DNA from 2 places in the Agromyces ramosus genome. Region 2 is predicted to be linked to the other one. Evidence: predicted binding sites of a transcription regulator. Region 2 holds the regulator's gene; the other holds the start of a gene.
The links. Region 2 encodes HspR, which represses chaperone genes until heat shock. Its sites were predicted from a motif close to AAGTTGAGTCNNNNNGACTCAACTT; they were not measured.
Positions count from the first base shown of each region.

Region 1: QFZ26_RS12890 (ATP-dependent Clp protease ATP-binding subunit) is a predicted target of HspR. The motif match lies at 2,637-2,661, and genes of this name have one in related genera.

Region 1 covers NZ_JAUSYY010000001.1:2,739,778-2,745,712, forward strand. The annotation lists gene QFZ26_RS12875 (DUF4041 domain-containing protein) at 1-805, shown strand, start outside; gene QFZ26_RS12880 (hypothetical protein) at 953-1,423, shown strand; gene QFZ26_RS12885 (hypothetical protein) at 1,480-1,920, opposite strand; gene QFZ26_RS12890 (ATP-dependent Clp protease ATP-binding subunit) at 2,676-5,273, shown strand; gene QFZ26_RS12895 (hypothetical protein) at 5,429-5,935, shown strand, end outside.
Region 2 covers NZ_JAUSYY010000001.1:1,574,505-1,580,439, forward strand. The annotation lists gene QFZ26_RS07400 (DUF7882 family protein) at 1-86, shown strand, start outside; gene QFZ26_RS07405 (DUF7882 family protein) at 130-444, shown strand; gene QFZ26_RS07410 (hypothetical protein) at 485-754, shown strand; gene QFZ26_RS07415 (EAL domain-containing protein) at 746-1,522, opposite strand; gene QFZ26_RS07420 (class I SAM-dependent methyltransferase) at 1,644-2,774, opposite strand; gene QFZ26_RS07425 (hypothetical protein) at 2,879-3,595, shown strand; gene QFZ26_RS07430 (heat shock protein transcriptional repressor HspR) at 3,605-4,021, opposite strand; gene QFZ26_RS07435 (DnaJ C-terminal domain-containing protein) at 4,031-5,017, opposite strand; gene QFZ26_RS07440 (nucleotide exchange factor GrpE) at 5,116-5,781, opposite strand; gene dnaK (molecular chaperone DnaK) at 5,784-5,935, opposite strand, start outside.

The DNA.
Region 1 (5,935 bases), 1.2 Mb from region 2:
GCTTCGCGCATACAACGCGGAGGCAGAGAACTGCGTGAAGACGATGCGCGCCGGCAACCTGTCGGCCGCGCAGCAGCGCCTCGGCAAGGTCGCCGACCAGATCGCGCGCCAAGGCACGATGATCGATCTGAAGATCACGCCGTACTACCAGCAGCTCCGTATGCAGGAACTCGCGCTCGCCGCGAAGCACCTCCAGACCCTGCAGGCAGAGAAAGAACTCGAACGAGAGCGCCGGGCCGAACTTCGTGAGCAACGGAAAGCTGAGCAAGAACTCGCGCGCGAACACGAACGCCTCGACAAGGAGAAGGCGCACTACCTCGCGGCGCTCGCGGCGCTCGAGGCGAACGGTGATGTCGAAGGCGCCGAACGGATGCGTACGAAGCTCGCCGACGTCGACCGAGCACTTGAAGACGTCGACTATCGGGCCGCGAACATCCGGGCCGGCTACGTGTACGTCATCTCGAACATCGGTGCGTTCGGCGAGAACATGGTCAAGATCGGCATGACCCGTCGCCTCGAACCAATGGATAGAGTCCACGAACTCGGTGACGCATCCGTGCCATTCCGCTTCGACGTGCATGCCCTCTTCTTCGCAGACGATGCTGTCGGAATCGAGAGCATGCTCCACTCGACCTTCGCCGCCGAGCGAGTCAATAAGGTCAATTTGCGACGCGAGTACTTCCGCACGACGCCAGCGAACGTGCTCGACGCGCTGAAAGCCCACCACGTCGAGCTCATCGAATACACCATGGAACCTGCCGCAGAAGAATTCCGAATCAGTCTTGAGTCGGCCAGTGCCAGTTGAGCATGTGCCAGCCGATGCTGCGGATGGGCGAAACGCTTCTATGTGACGAGGCGATTGGGGCCTGCCGCGTAACTACGCTGAGCGCATGATTCATATACGACGGTTAGTGATCGACTTGACGCCACAGTTCGCGTGGTCGGAGCAGCAGTGACGGATGCCCTGGCGCTCGTCCTCCTCTCGGGCCTCAGCGGCGCGGTGCTGACCGTTATCGGAGGGTTCATTGGGGCGGCGATCCAGGGCCGTCGCGAACACCGAAAATGGGTGCAGGAACGGCGGTATGAAGCGTTCGTGGCCTTGGAGAAACACTTGCATCGCTGGCGCGTGATTGAGGCCGGCACGCACAGGCTCGCGCAGGAACGCGGTGTGATGTCAGAGGATTCAAGTCCGGACGAAGAGGCAGTGCTTCGCTATCGGAACCTCATCCGAGAGGCGGATTCGCACAGCGGAGCTCGCTACGATGCGATGGCAGGCGTCGTGATCCTTGGTCCACCCAGCGTAGAGCGAGCCGCGCAGGCCGTACTGCGCACGAGAGCTGGTGATGACGACAGCGCGACTATCGTGCGGGTAGACGATGCGCTCATTGCTGAGATGCGTGTGGCTCTAGGGATAAGGAACTGAGGCAGTTCGTCTTTCAGAGATCGCGCCCGTGGACGAAGCCTGGCATCCGGGCTCAGTCATGTCACGGGGCCATAGCCATAGCCGATGAGCTCGCTCATCTCGTGCCTAGCCTCAGTGAGTAGCTCGCGCTTGCTGCCTGCGCCAGCCTCTTGCGCTGCTGCTTCGAGAAAGGCAACCAGCGATAGGACGCCTTCTGCGACAATGCTGCGCGTGCTGGGGTCGATCGAGATAGTGCGCTTCGCGAGGCGCTCTCCATCGAGCGAGAATGTGAAGCGAGCACCACGCCCACTAAGTGACGTAACGAACGTGTCCAAGTCAGCAGGCACCTGCAGCGACAGCTGCTCCTGCTCGTCATAGGTGAGTGGGACTTCCAACCAGAGATCGAAGGGCTCAACCTGACCAAGAATCATCCAGTGGAGCGACCCGTCAGCAATAAGAAGGGTCGCTCGACCGTTGTAGGTATCGAGAACTTCGGCGCTAGCGATTGCCACGAGCACGGCCCCCTCTCCAATTTGCGAAAGCAGCCTCGAAACGGGCCACCTCAACGTCGTTCCATGGTACCGCCCGCGACGCGGAGAAGACCGAGACGTGTTTCGGTGATGCAAGGCTTGGCGAATGCACAACGATAAAGCCCGCATCAAGTAGGTCGCCCGCGAGCACGTGGCGGACTGCATCCGACGCTAGGACGTTTCGCCGCCGGACGCTCCTCGTGACTTCGTCCAACGTGCACGGACCCACAAACATGGACAGCTCGGTTTCGATATCTGCGCGTGGCGACGAGCGGAAGACAGGGATCGTGGGATCCGTGGTCGCGAAGCCGTACTGGGACAAGACTTCGTTGGGCTTTACAACCTGCCCTGGTACGTAGGCCACGGGCTCAGACTACTGTCCAGCTCTTCGATGAGCCACGTCGGACGGGCTCGCTGATGGGGAAACTTGGCTGCGCGCGAACGAGAGCCGTCTTCAGTCGGGGGAGTCCGATGTCTAAGGATTCGAGTAATCCTGCAACGAGTACGAGGCCATCTGTGCCATGTCTTCGTAGCAAGCATCGAATCTTGGTCTCACTTGCCCAGATACCGGATGTTGCCCTGCCCGTACTGGGACGGCTGTGTTGAGCATGTCGTTTAGTCCCGTCGTAGTGACAATCGCTGCAACTGGGCGAGCGACAGGTAGACGGCGGCCGATCGGGAATACCCGCGCCCCATCCGCGTTGAACTTGAGCGTACCCAGCTCAAGTTCCCAAGGAGGATTGGTGCCCGAAGACTTCAACCCCGAAGCCGGCGCGAACTCGTTCGACGAGTTCCTCAGCCGGTACCTCGCGGGAGAGCAGGCGCGTCAGGCGCGGTCGATCGACCTCAGCCGGTTCCTGACCGCCCGCACGCAAGGCATCCTGCAGCAGGCCGGACGCTTCGCACTCGAGCGCGGCCAGACCGAGCTCGACGCCCTGCACATCCTGCGCGTGATCGTCGAAGACGAGGCGGTCACGCAGGCCATCCAGCGCATCGGCGTCGCGCCCGAGCGCATCATCACCGCGACCGAGGCGCGCTTGCCCGCCGCGGGCGAGACGGCCGACATCAACTCGGCCACGATCACGCCGAGCGCGAGCCGCGCGCTGTTCCACAGCTACCAGGTCGCGCGCTCGGCCGGCTCGACCTACATCGACCCCGAGCACCTCTTCTTCGCGCTCGTGCTTGGGCAGGATGCCCCCGCCGGTCAGGTGCTGGCGCGCGCCGGCGTCACCGCCGAGGCGCTCACGCAGAGCGTCCGCGAGACGGTCATGGGCGAGCCCGGCATGGGCGAGGAGGGCATGACGGATGTCGCGGGCGGCAACGCCGGGGCATCCGCGACCCCGATGCTCGACAAGTTCGGCACCGACCTCACGGCCCTCGCCGAGAACGGCGAGCTCGACCCCGTGATCGGACGCGTCGACGAGATCGAGCAGACCATCGAGATCCTCAGCCGCCGCACCAAGAACAACCCGGTGCTGGTGGGCGAGGCCGGCGTGGGCAAGACCGCGATCGTCGAGGGCCTCGCCCGCGCGATCGTCGAGGAGAACGTGCCCGAGCAGCTGCTCGGCAAGCGCGTCGTGTCGCTCGACCTGCCCGCCATGCTCGCGGGCACCCGCTACCGCGGCGACTTCGAGGAGCGCCTCACCAAGACCATCGACGAGATCGCCGAGCACAAGGGCGACTTCATCGTGTTCATCGACGAGGTGCACACCGTCGTCGGTGCCGGCGGCAGCGGCGGTGGCGACGGCATGGACGCGGGCAACATCCTGAAGCCGCGCCTCGCGCGCGGTGAGCTGCACCTCGTGGGTGCGACCACGCTCAAGGAGTACCGCACCATCGAGAAGGACCCCGCCCTCGAGCGCCGGTTCCAGCCGGTTCGCGTGGGCGAGCCCTCGATCGAAGACGCGGTGCTGATCCTGCACGGGCTGAAGCCCGCCTACGAGGAGCACCACGGCATCGAGTACACGGATGCCGCGCTTCGCGCCGCCGTCGAGCTGAGCGCGCGCTACCTCACCGACCGGGTGCTGCCCGACAAGGCCATCGACCTCATCGACCAGGCCGGGGCGCGGCTGCGTCTGCGGCTGGGAGTGAAGACGGATGTCTCCGCGCTCATCGCGCGGCTCGCCGACCTCGAGGCCGACAAGAACGCCGCCGTCGGCGCTGAGCACTACGAGGAGGCGTCGCGGATTCGTGACGAGATCTCGAAGGTGCAGGCGAAGCTCGACGAGGTGACGGCTGCCGGCCGCGCCGCGACATCCGCTGACTCGGCCGACCGCTCGACCGTGATCGACGAGGCTGAGATCGCCGCGGTGATCTCGCGGGCCACCGGCATCCCCGTGAACCGCCTCACCGAGACGGAGCGCGAGCGCCTCGGCGACCTCGAGGGTGAGCTGCACGGGCGCGTCATCGGTCAAGACGACGCGGTCACCGCGGTCGCCAAGGCCGTGCGCCGCAACCGCACCGGCATGGGCGACGCGCGTCGCCCGGTGGGCAGCTTCCTGTTCCTCGGGCCGACGGGTGTCGGCAAGACTGAGCTCGCGAAGGCGCTCGCGTCGAGCCTGTTCGACGACGAGACCGCCGTGATCCGCTTCGACATGAGCGAGTTCGGCGAGCGGCACACCGTGTCGCGGCTCGTCGGCGCCCCTCCCGGATACGTCGGCTACGACGAGGCAGGCCAGCTCACCGAGCGCGTGCGGCGCAACCCGTACTCGATCGTGCTGTTCGACGAGATCGAGAAGGCGCACCCCGACGTGTTCAACCTGCTGCTGCAGGTGCTCGACGACGGACGTCTCACCGACGGCCAGGGTCGCACGGTCGACTTCCGCAACGCGGTGATCGTGATGACCTCGAACATCGGCTCCGAGTTCTTGGCGTCGCGGTCGGGTGCGCTCGGCTTCGTCGCCGGGGCTGCCGATGACACGACCGGCTTCGGCTCGGAGCAGGCCCTGCGCGACCGCGTCATGGGCAAGCTCCGCGAGGCCATGCGGCCCGAGTTCCTGAACCGCATCGACGAGATCGTGCTGTTCCGCAAGCTCGACCAGCCGCAGCTCGAGCAGATCGTGCGGCTCATGCTCGGTGCATCCGCTGCCCGTCTCGCCGCTCGCGAGGTCGCCTTCGAGGTGACGGATGCCGCGGTGTCGCTGCTCGCCGAGCGCGGCTACGAGCCCGAATACGGGGCGCGCCCGCTGCGTCGCGTGATCCAGCGCGAGATCGACGACCGCATCGCCGACCTCTTCGTGAGTGGCGCGCTGGGCGACGGCGATGGCGTGCGGGTGGATGCCGCTGACGGCGCTTTCGTCGTGGCATCCGTGCCGCGCGCCACAATCGACCTCGCCGCGTAGCCGGTGGTCGAGTAGCGCTCAGCGGGTATCGAGACCCGGACCGAAGTACCGGAGCTCGGAAGGCCCGGCCCTGTTCTTGGGGCCGGGCCTGTCGTCGTGGGGACCGCCGGCGCTACGCTGGGGGGACCTTCGAGCGAAGCCGCGGGGGGAGCGCGATGGCGACTGAAGACGGGTCGAACCCGAACGAGCCGGCGCAGAGCACGACTGCCGCACGGCCGAAGCGGCGATGGTGGGTCATCGCTACCGGAGTCGTCGCCACTGCCTTCCTCGGCGCGCTCGGTGCCTGGCTCTTCGCCCGCCTGGCCCCGATCCTCGACAGTCCGTTCGAGACGAGACCGCTCGAGGTCATCGTCGACGATTCCCAGAGCGAGTGTGACAGCTATGCACTCCCCGCGTCGCTCTTGGACGACGTTTCAGTCGTCGCGGTCGACGACGGCCTGCCGGCCCAGCTCGCCGAATTCGACGGCGAGTGGATCGTCGAGCACGGGGGGCTCCCGACCACCGCACGAGTGCTCGAGCTCACGTTGCACGGCAGCGGCGACGAGACCGTCGTCATCCACTCGATCGACCTGGTGGATTTCGAACCGATCACGCCGCAGGAGGACATGGTAGTGATCCACGAATGCCTCGCGATCGGAGGCGAAATGGGCGTGACCTCCCTT
Region 2 (5,935 bases):
ATCCGCGCTGGATGGAACTGCTCACGAAGTCGGCCAACTCGGGAGCCGGCCTGCGTCTGCTGCCCGAGCCGGAGCCTGGATCGTGAGTGCCCACGTCCGTGAACGACCAACAGCACGAGGAGGACCGATATGGGAGTGCTGATCTACGGGTCGCGCGTCTCGGAGCTCGAGATCGAAGACCGCACCCTTGCGCACCTGCAGTTCGTCGTCGCAACGAAGTTGCGACGCAATGAGCAGTTCATGCTCACCTGGAATCATGGAGTGGAGCGAGGCAGCGGTCGCAGTGCGATCTGGATCAGCCCGTACATTCCGGTGCACTTCAAGTTCAACGGCGGGCGGGCCCCGAAGCTCAATCGGGCGTGGCTCGAGGCGCTGCTCGACGGCGCCAACAGTCCGGCCGGGCTGCATCCGATTCCAGAGGCCGGCGTCGGAGCGCCCGAATGACCGGCGCTCCTCAGCGCATTCGAGAGAACGGAGATGCGGCATGAAGATCAATCGCCTGACGGTCGACGGCAAGGACTACTTCCTGCCCGAATCGGTCGAGGAGCTGCGCGGCAAGATCCTCGCCGCGATCCAGGCCGGCGGCGGCTACGTCAACATCCCGCCGCTCCGCGACGGCCCCGGGATCGACATCCTGTTCTCGCCCGGGATGCCGGTGACCTGGACCCAGATCGACGTCGGCGGCGAGGCCGGCGAGAACGGCGGCGAAGCAGAGGCCGACGACGACTACGAGGATCCGTACAGCTCACTCTGAGCCGGTAGCGCCCGCGATCTCGGCGAGTCGGTCCGTCATGCGTCGCGGAGTCATGGGACGGCCGAACAGATAGCCCTGGGCACGGTCGAATCCCAGCGCTCGCACCGCCTGCCATTGCGGTGGCGTCTCGACGCCCTCGGCAACCGATTGCAGGCCGCGCTCCCTGGCGAACTCGACGAGGACCGCAGCATCGTGCGGGTCATCCGGAAGCCGCTGGATCACGGAGCGGTCGACCTTCAACTCGGTGACGGGAAGAGACCGGATGCGGACCTCGGCCTCGTCGATCGTGCGCACGTCATCGACGGACACCCCGACTCCGAGGCTCCGGAGCGCCGCGAGTGTTCCAGCGGCTGACGCCGGGGCCGGACGTGACTCCGTGAGCTCGAGCGTCAGCAGCGCGGCAGGCAGGCCGGACTTCTCCAGATGGTGCGCCACCTGTTCGACGAACCGTCGCTGCGAGAGCTGTGCGGCCGCGACGTTCACCGCGATGCCGATGCTGCGACCGGCGCGCACGAGTGCCGCTCCGTAACGGCAGGCGGCTTCGAGCATCGCGTCGCCCACGGCGTTGATGGCGTCGCCGGCTTCGGCGAGCGGGATGAAGACGTTCGGCTGGACGACGCCCAATTGCGGATGCTGCCAGCGGCTCAGTGCCTCGATGGCGACCACCAGTCCGCGACGCACGTCGACCTGCGCCTGGAACCTCGCGGTGATCTCACCCCGGGCGGCGGCGAAGCCCAGCTCGCGCGTGAGCGTCTGACGGTCGTGCATGGATCCTCCCCTGGCCGTCGCTATTGCGGGGCCGATGGAATTCTGCGCGGCACGGGGAATGAGAGCAAATGGGCGACAACAGGACGCTTGATGCGTATACTCCCGCTCCTGCGGTCCGACGTCATCGTGCTCGCTCCGACGCCGTGACGGTGAACTTGGCGTTGCGGGCGACCTGCCGGGTCGGTCCGACGACGCGCTCGAGCAGCGGTCGGTATCGCAGGTGCGAGTTCCACACGCACCAGAGCTCACCGCCCGGCTCGAGCACGCGCGCCGCATCGGCGAAGAGATGGGCGGCGATGCCCGTGTGCAGCGCGGCTTCGGAGTGGAACGGCGGGTTCAGCACGATGAGGCGCTCGCTTGCGTCGCCCAGCTGTTCGAGCCCGTCGGCCTGGGTCACGTGCACCCGGTCGGCGAGGTCGTTGGCCTCGGCGGTGAGGCGAGCGGATGCCGCGGCCGCCGCCGAGCGGTCGGTTGCGGTGACCCGCAGGGCCGGTCGCGTGCGGGCGAGCCACGCCGCCACGACACCCGTGCCGCACGCGAGATCGACGGCCGTCGGGGCATCCGGCACCGCAGCGTGGAGCTGCTCGAGCAGGAAGCGCGTGCCGATGTCGACGCCGGCGCCCGCGAAGACGCCGCCGTGCGCGACGACGGTCACGCCGAGGTCGTCGTGCCGTTCGCCCCGGGGCCAGCCGGGCGCGCCCGGCGAGCGCTGCGTTCGCGGTCCGCGGGCGGTGAGCACGCGCGACTTCTGCCGGGCGTGCGACACGTCGACGCGGTCGAACCAGGCGGCGAGCACCTCGTTCATCGCGAGGGACATGTGCTTGATGCGGCCGCCGGCGACGAGCACGACGTCGGATGACGCGGCGCCGGCCATGAGGCCGGCGAGCTCGTCGAGCCGATCGAGCGATCGCGGCAGTCGCAGGAGCACGAGCCGGGCGCGGCTGAAGAGCTCGGGACCGAGCGGCATCGGCCGAACGGCGCCGGCGAGGCCCGCGTGCTCGGCGTTCATGGCGAGCGCTCGGGCACCCGTGACGAGGTCCTGATGCACGCGGACGTCCCGCGCTCCCGCCGCCGCGGCACCGAGTGCGAGCGCCCCATACGAGTCGTCGACGACGACGATCTCGCCCGGTCCGGCATCGCCGATGAGCCCTGCCGCTTCATCGAGGATCAACCGGTCGGCGGCATCCGACGCCTCGAGCCCACGCCCCTCGACGTCGGGGCGGCGCCGCAGTGCGCCGAAGTCGAAGGGCATGCTCCAAGGGTACGCCGCCGCCCGCCGTCGAGCGCGCGTGCCTGATCACGCCGGATTTCTCTCTGGGTGCGGCTCCCGGCGGGGTTTGCTACCCTCAGTGCCGCATGCACGACGCACAGATCGGCGGACGACGGGCGGCGCGACGAGAGATCGCGACGCCCGTGCCGCGCACCCCGACTCGAACGCGTACGCCGAGGCGTTCGCTCGCGGCCGCGGCCGTGCTCTCGGTGCTCGGCATGCTCGCCGGCGTCGCCCTCGTGCCGCCACCGCAGGCCGGTGACGCGCTCCCCTTCGCCGCCGCGGATGCCCCGCACCTGGGTGACGTCCAGAAGCTCGACGTGGCTGCGGATGTCTCCGTCCCGGCCGTCTCGCACGAGTCGTACGTCGCCACGACCGGCGAGAAGACCCTCGTCGCCGGCGGCACGAACGTCGACTGGGCCAAGCTCGTGCTCGTCGAGGGCGGCTGGCCGCTCACCGAGGAGAACATCACGTTCATGATGCGCTGGATGCGGCAGGAGAACGGCCCCGACAACTGGTGGAACCGCAACAACCCGCTGAACAACGGGCAGGGTTCCGGCGGCGGCTCCGGGCTCGGCAGCTACCCGACCCTCATCGAGGCGGCCTACTACGCGGCCGAGAACCTGCAGTCGGGCCGCTACCCCGCGGTCGATGCGGCGCTCGCCCGCGGCGACTCCGCCGACGCCACCGCGCAGGCGATCTGGGCTTCGGCGTGGGCTTCGAGCCACTACGGGTACGGCACGCACTGGAGCTCGCGACCGTACGAGGTCGTCGAGGCGCCGCCCTCGGCCTGGGGCCGCTGAGCCCGCCGGCTACTCGCGCTCGAGCGGTCGCCAGACGACGACGGCGTTCTCGCGACGCACCCGGGTGCCGGCGCGGAGCGAGACGACCTCGCCTTGGGAGCCTGCGGCGAACACCCGCCGGCCGGGGCGGTTGAGCATCTCGTCGGCGAGTGCCGCCTCGAGCTCGCGCACCCGCGTGCGGAGGTTCGCGACCTCGTCTTCGAGCCCGAGCACCCGGCGGATGCCCTCGAGGCTCACGCCCTCACTCGAGAGCTGCGCGATCTCGCGAAGCTGTACGACGTCGCGCATCGAGTACCGCCGGGACTTGCCGGCGGTGCGCGTGGGCGAGACCAGGCCGAGCCGGTCGTACTGGCGCAGCGTCTGCGGATGCATGCCGGCCAGCTCGGCCGCGACCGAGATGACGAAGAGCGGGCTCATCTCGTTCATGTCCATGGCCTAGCCCTTGGCCTTCGCGATGAGCTCGGCGCGGGGGTTCTCGTCGGGCAGCTCGGCCACGAACTGGGCGAGCTTCTCTTCGGCGGACTTCGACAGGTGGGACGGCACCGCGACCTGCACGACGGCGAGCAGGTCGCCAGTGCCCTTGGAGGTCTGCACGCCCCGGCCCTTCACGCGAAGGACGCGGCCGCCCGGCGTACCGGGAGCGACGCGGAGCTTTACGGGGTCGCCCCCGAGCGTCGGCACCTGGATCGTCGCGCCGAGTGCGGCCTCGGCGAAGGTGACGGGCACGGTCACGCGGAGGTTGAGCCCGTCGCGCTCGAAGACCGGATGCTTGCGCACGTGCACGGTGAGGATCAGGTCGCCGGCCTCGCCGCCGTCGGGCGACGGGTGGCCCTTGCCACGAAGCTTGATCTTCTGACCGTCGGCGACCCCGGCGGGAATGCGCACCGTGATGGGGCGGCCGTCGGAGGTCTCGAGGGTGATCTGCTCGCCCTTGGTGGCCGTGATGAAGTCGAGCGTCGTGGAGGCGATGACGTCGCGACCCTTCGAGGGACCGCCGAACCCGCGATAGCCGCCCGTGGTCTGGCCGAAGCGCCCGCCGCCGAAGAGGCCGCCCAGCAGGTCGTCGTACTCGCCGCCCTGCTGGAACGTCTGTCGGCCACCGGGGCCGCCGCCGAACATGCCGCCGAAGACGTCTTCGAAGCCACCGCCGGCGCCTCCACCGCGCGGGGCGGTGAACCGGGCGCCGGACCCCATGGCGCGGATCGCGTCGTACTCCTTGCGCTGCTCGGGATCGGAGAGCACCGAGTGCGCCTCGCTGATTTCCTTGAACTTCGCCTCTGCAGCCGCATCGCCCGGGTTGGAGTCGGGGTGGTACTTGCGCGCGAGCTTGCGGTAGGCCTTCTTGAGGTCTGCGTCGCTCACGTCTTTGGAGACGCCGAGCAGCTGGTAGAAGTCCTTGTCGAACCAATCCTGGCTGGCCACCGGCACCCCCTCTCTCGAGTCCTGCTGAAAGTCTGTCTGAAAATCACGCCGGCCGGGTGGCGTCGGGCGTCCAACGCCACCCGGCCTGCGGGAGGTGCCTACTGCGGCGTCTTGACGACGACCTTCGCCACGCGAAGCAGCGTGCCGCCGAGCATGTAGCCCGTCTCCACGACGTCGGCCACCGTGTCGGTGTCGACCTCGTCGGACGGCTGCTGGAAGATCGCCTCGTGGCGCTGCGGGTCGAACGGCTCGCCCACCTCGCCGAAGGGCGTGAGGCCGAGCTTCTCGACGGCGCCGCGGAGCTTCGCCGCGATCGTCGCGAACGGCGCATCGCCCTCGAGGTCGCCGTGCTTCTCGGCACGGTGCAGGTCGTCGAGCACGGGCAGCAGCACCGCCACCGCCGCGCCGACCGCGCGCTCGCGCTCGATCTCACGGTTCGCCTCCGTGCGCTTGCGGTAGTTCGCGTACTCGGCGGTGACACGCTTGAGGTCGGCGAGGTGCTCGTCGCTCGGCTCCCGAACCTCGGCGTTCGCCGCGTTCAGGATGTCGTCGACCGTGAGCACGTCGTCGGCCTCGGCGTCAGCCGATTCCGTCGAATGGGATGCCGCGGCATCCGTCGCACCGTCGGCCGCCTCGGGAGCGCCCTGCTCGGGTGCCTCCTCGGCTGCGGCATCCGGCTGACGAACCTCACCCGTGTCGGGGTCGACCTTGCGCTTGTCGCGAATGACCGGCTCTTCGTGGTTCTGGTTCTGCTCGTCGGACATGGCTACTTCTTGTCTTCCTCGTCGTCGATGACCTCGGCGTCGACCACGTCCTCGTCGGACTCGGGCTCGCCCGCGGTGCCCGACGCGTTCGCGTCTTCGCCAGGGTTGGCCGAGGCGTCGGCCGCCTGGCTCTGCGCGTAGATGGCTTCACCGA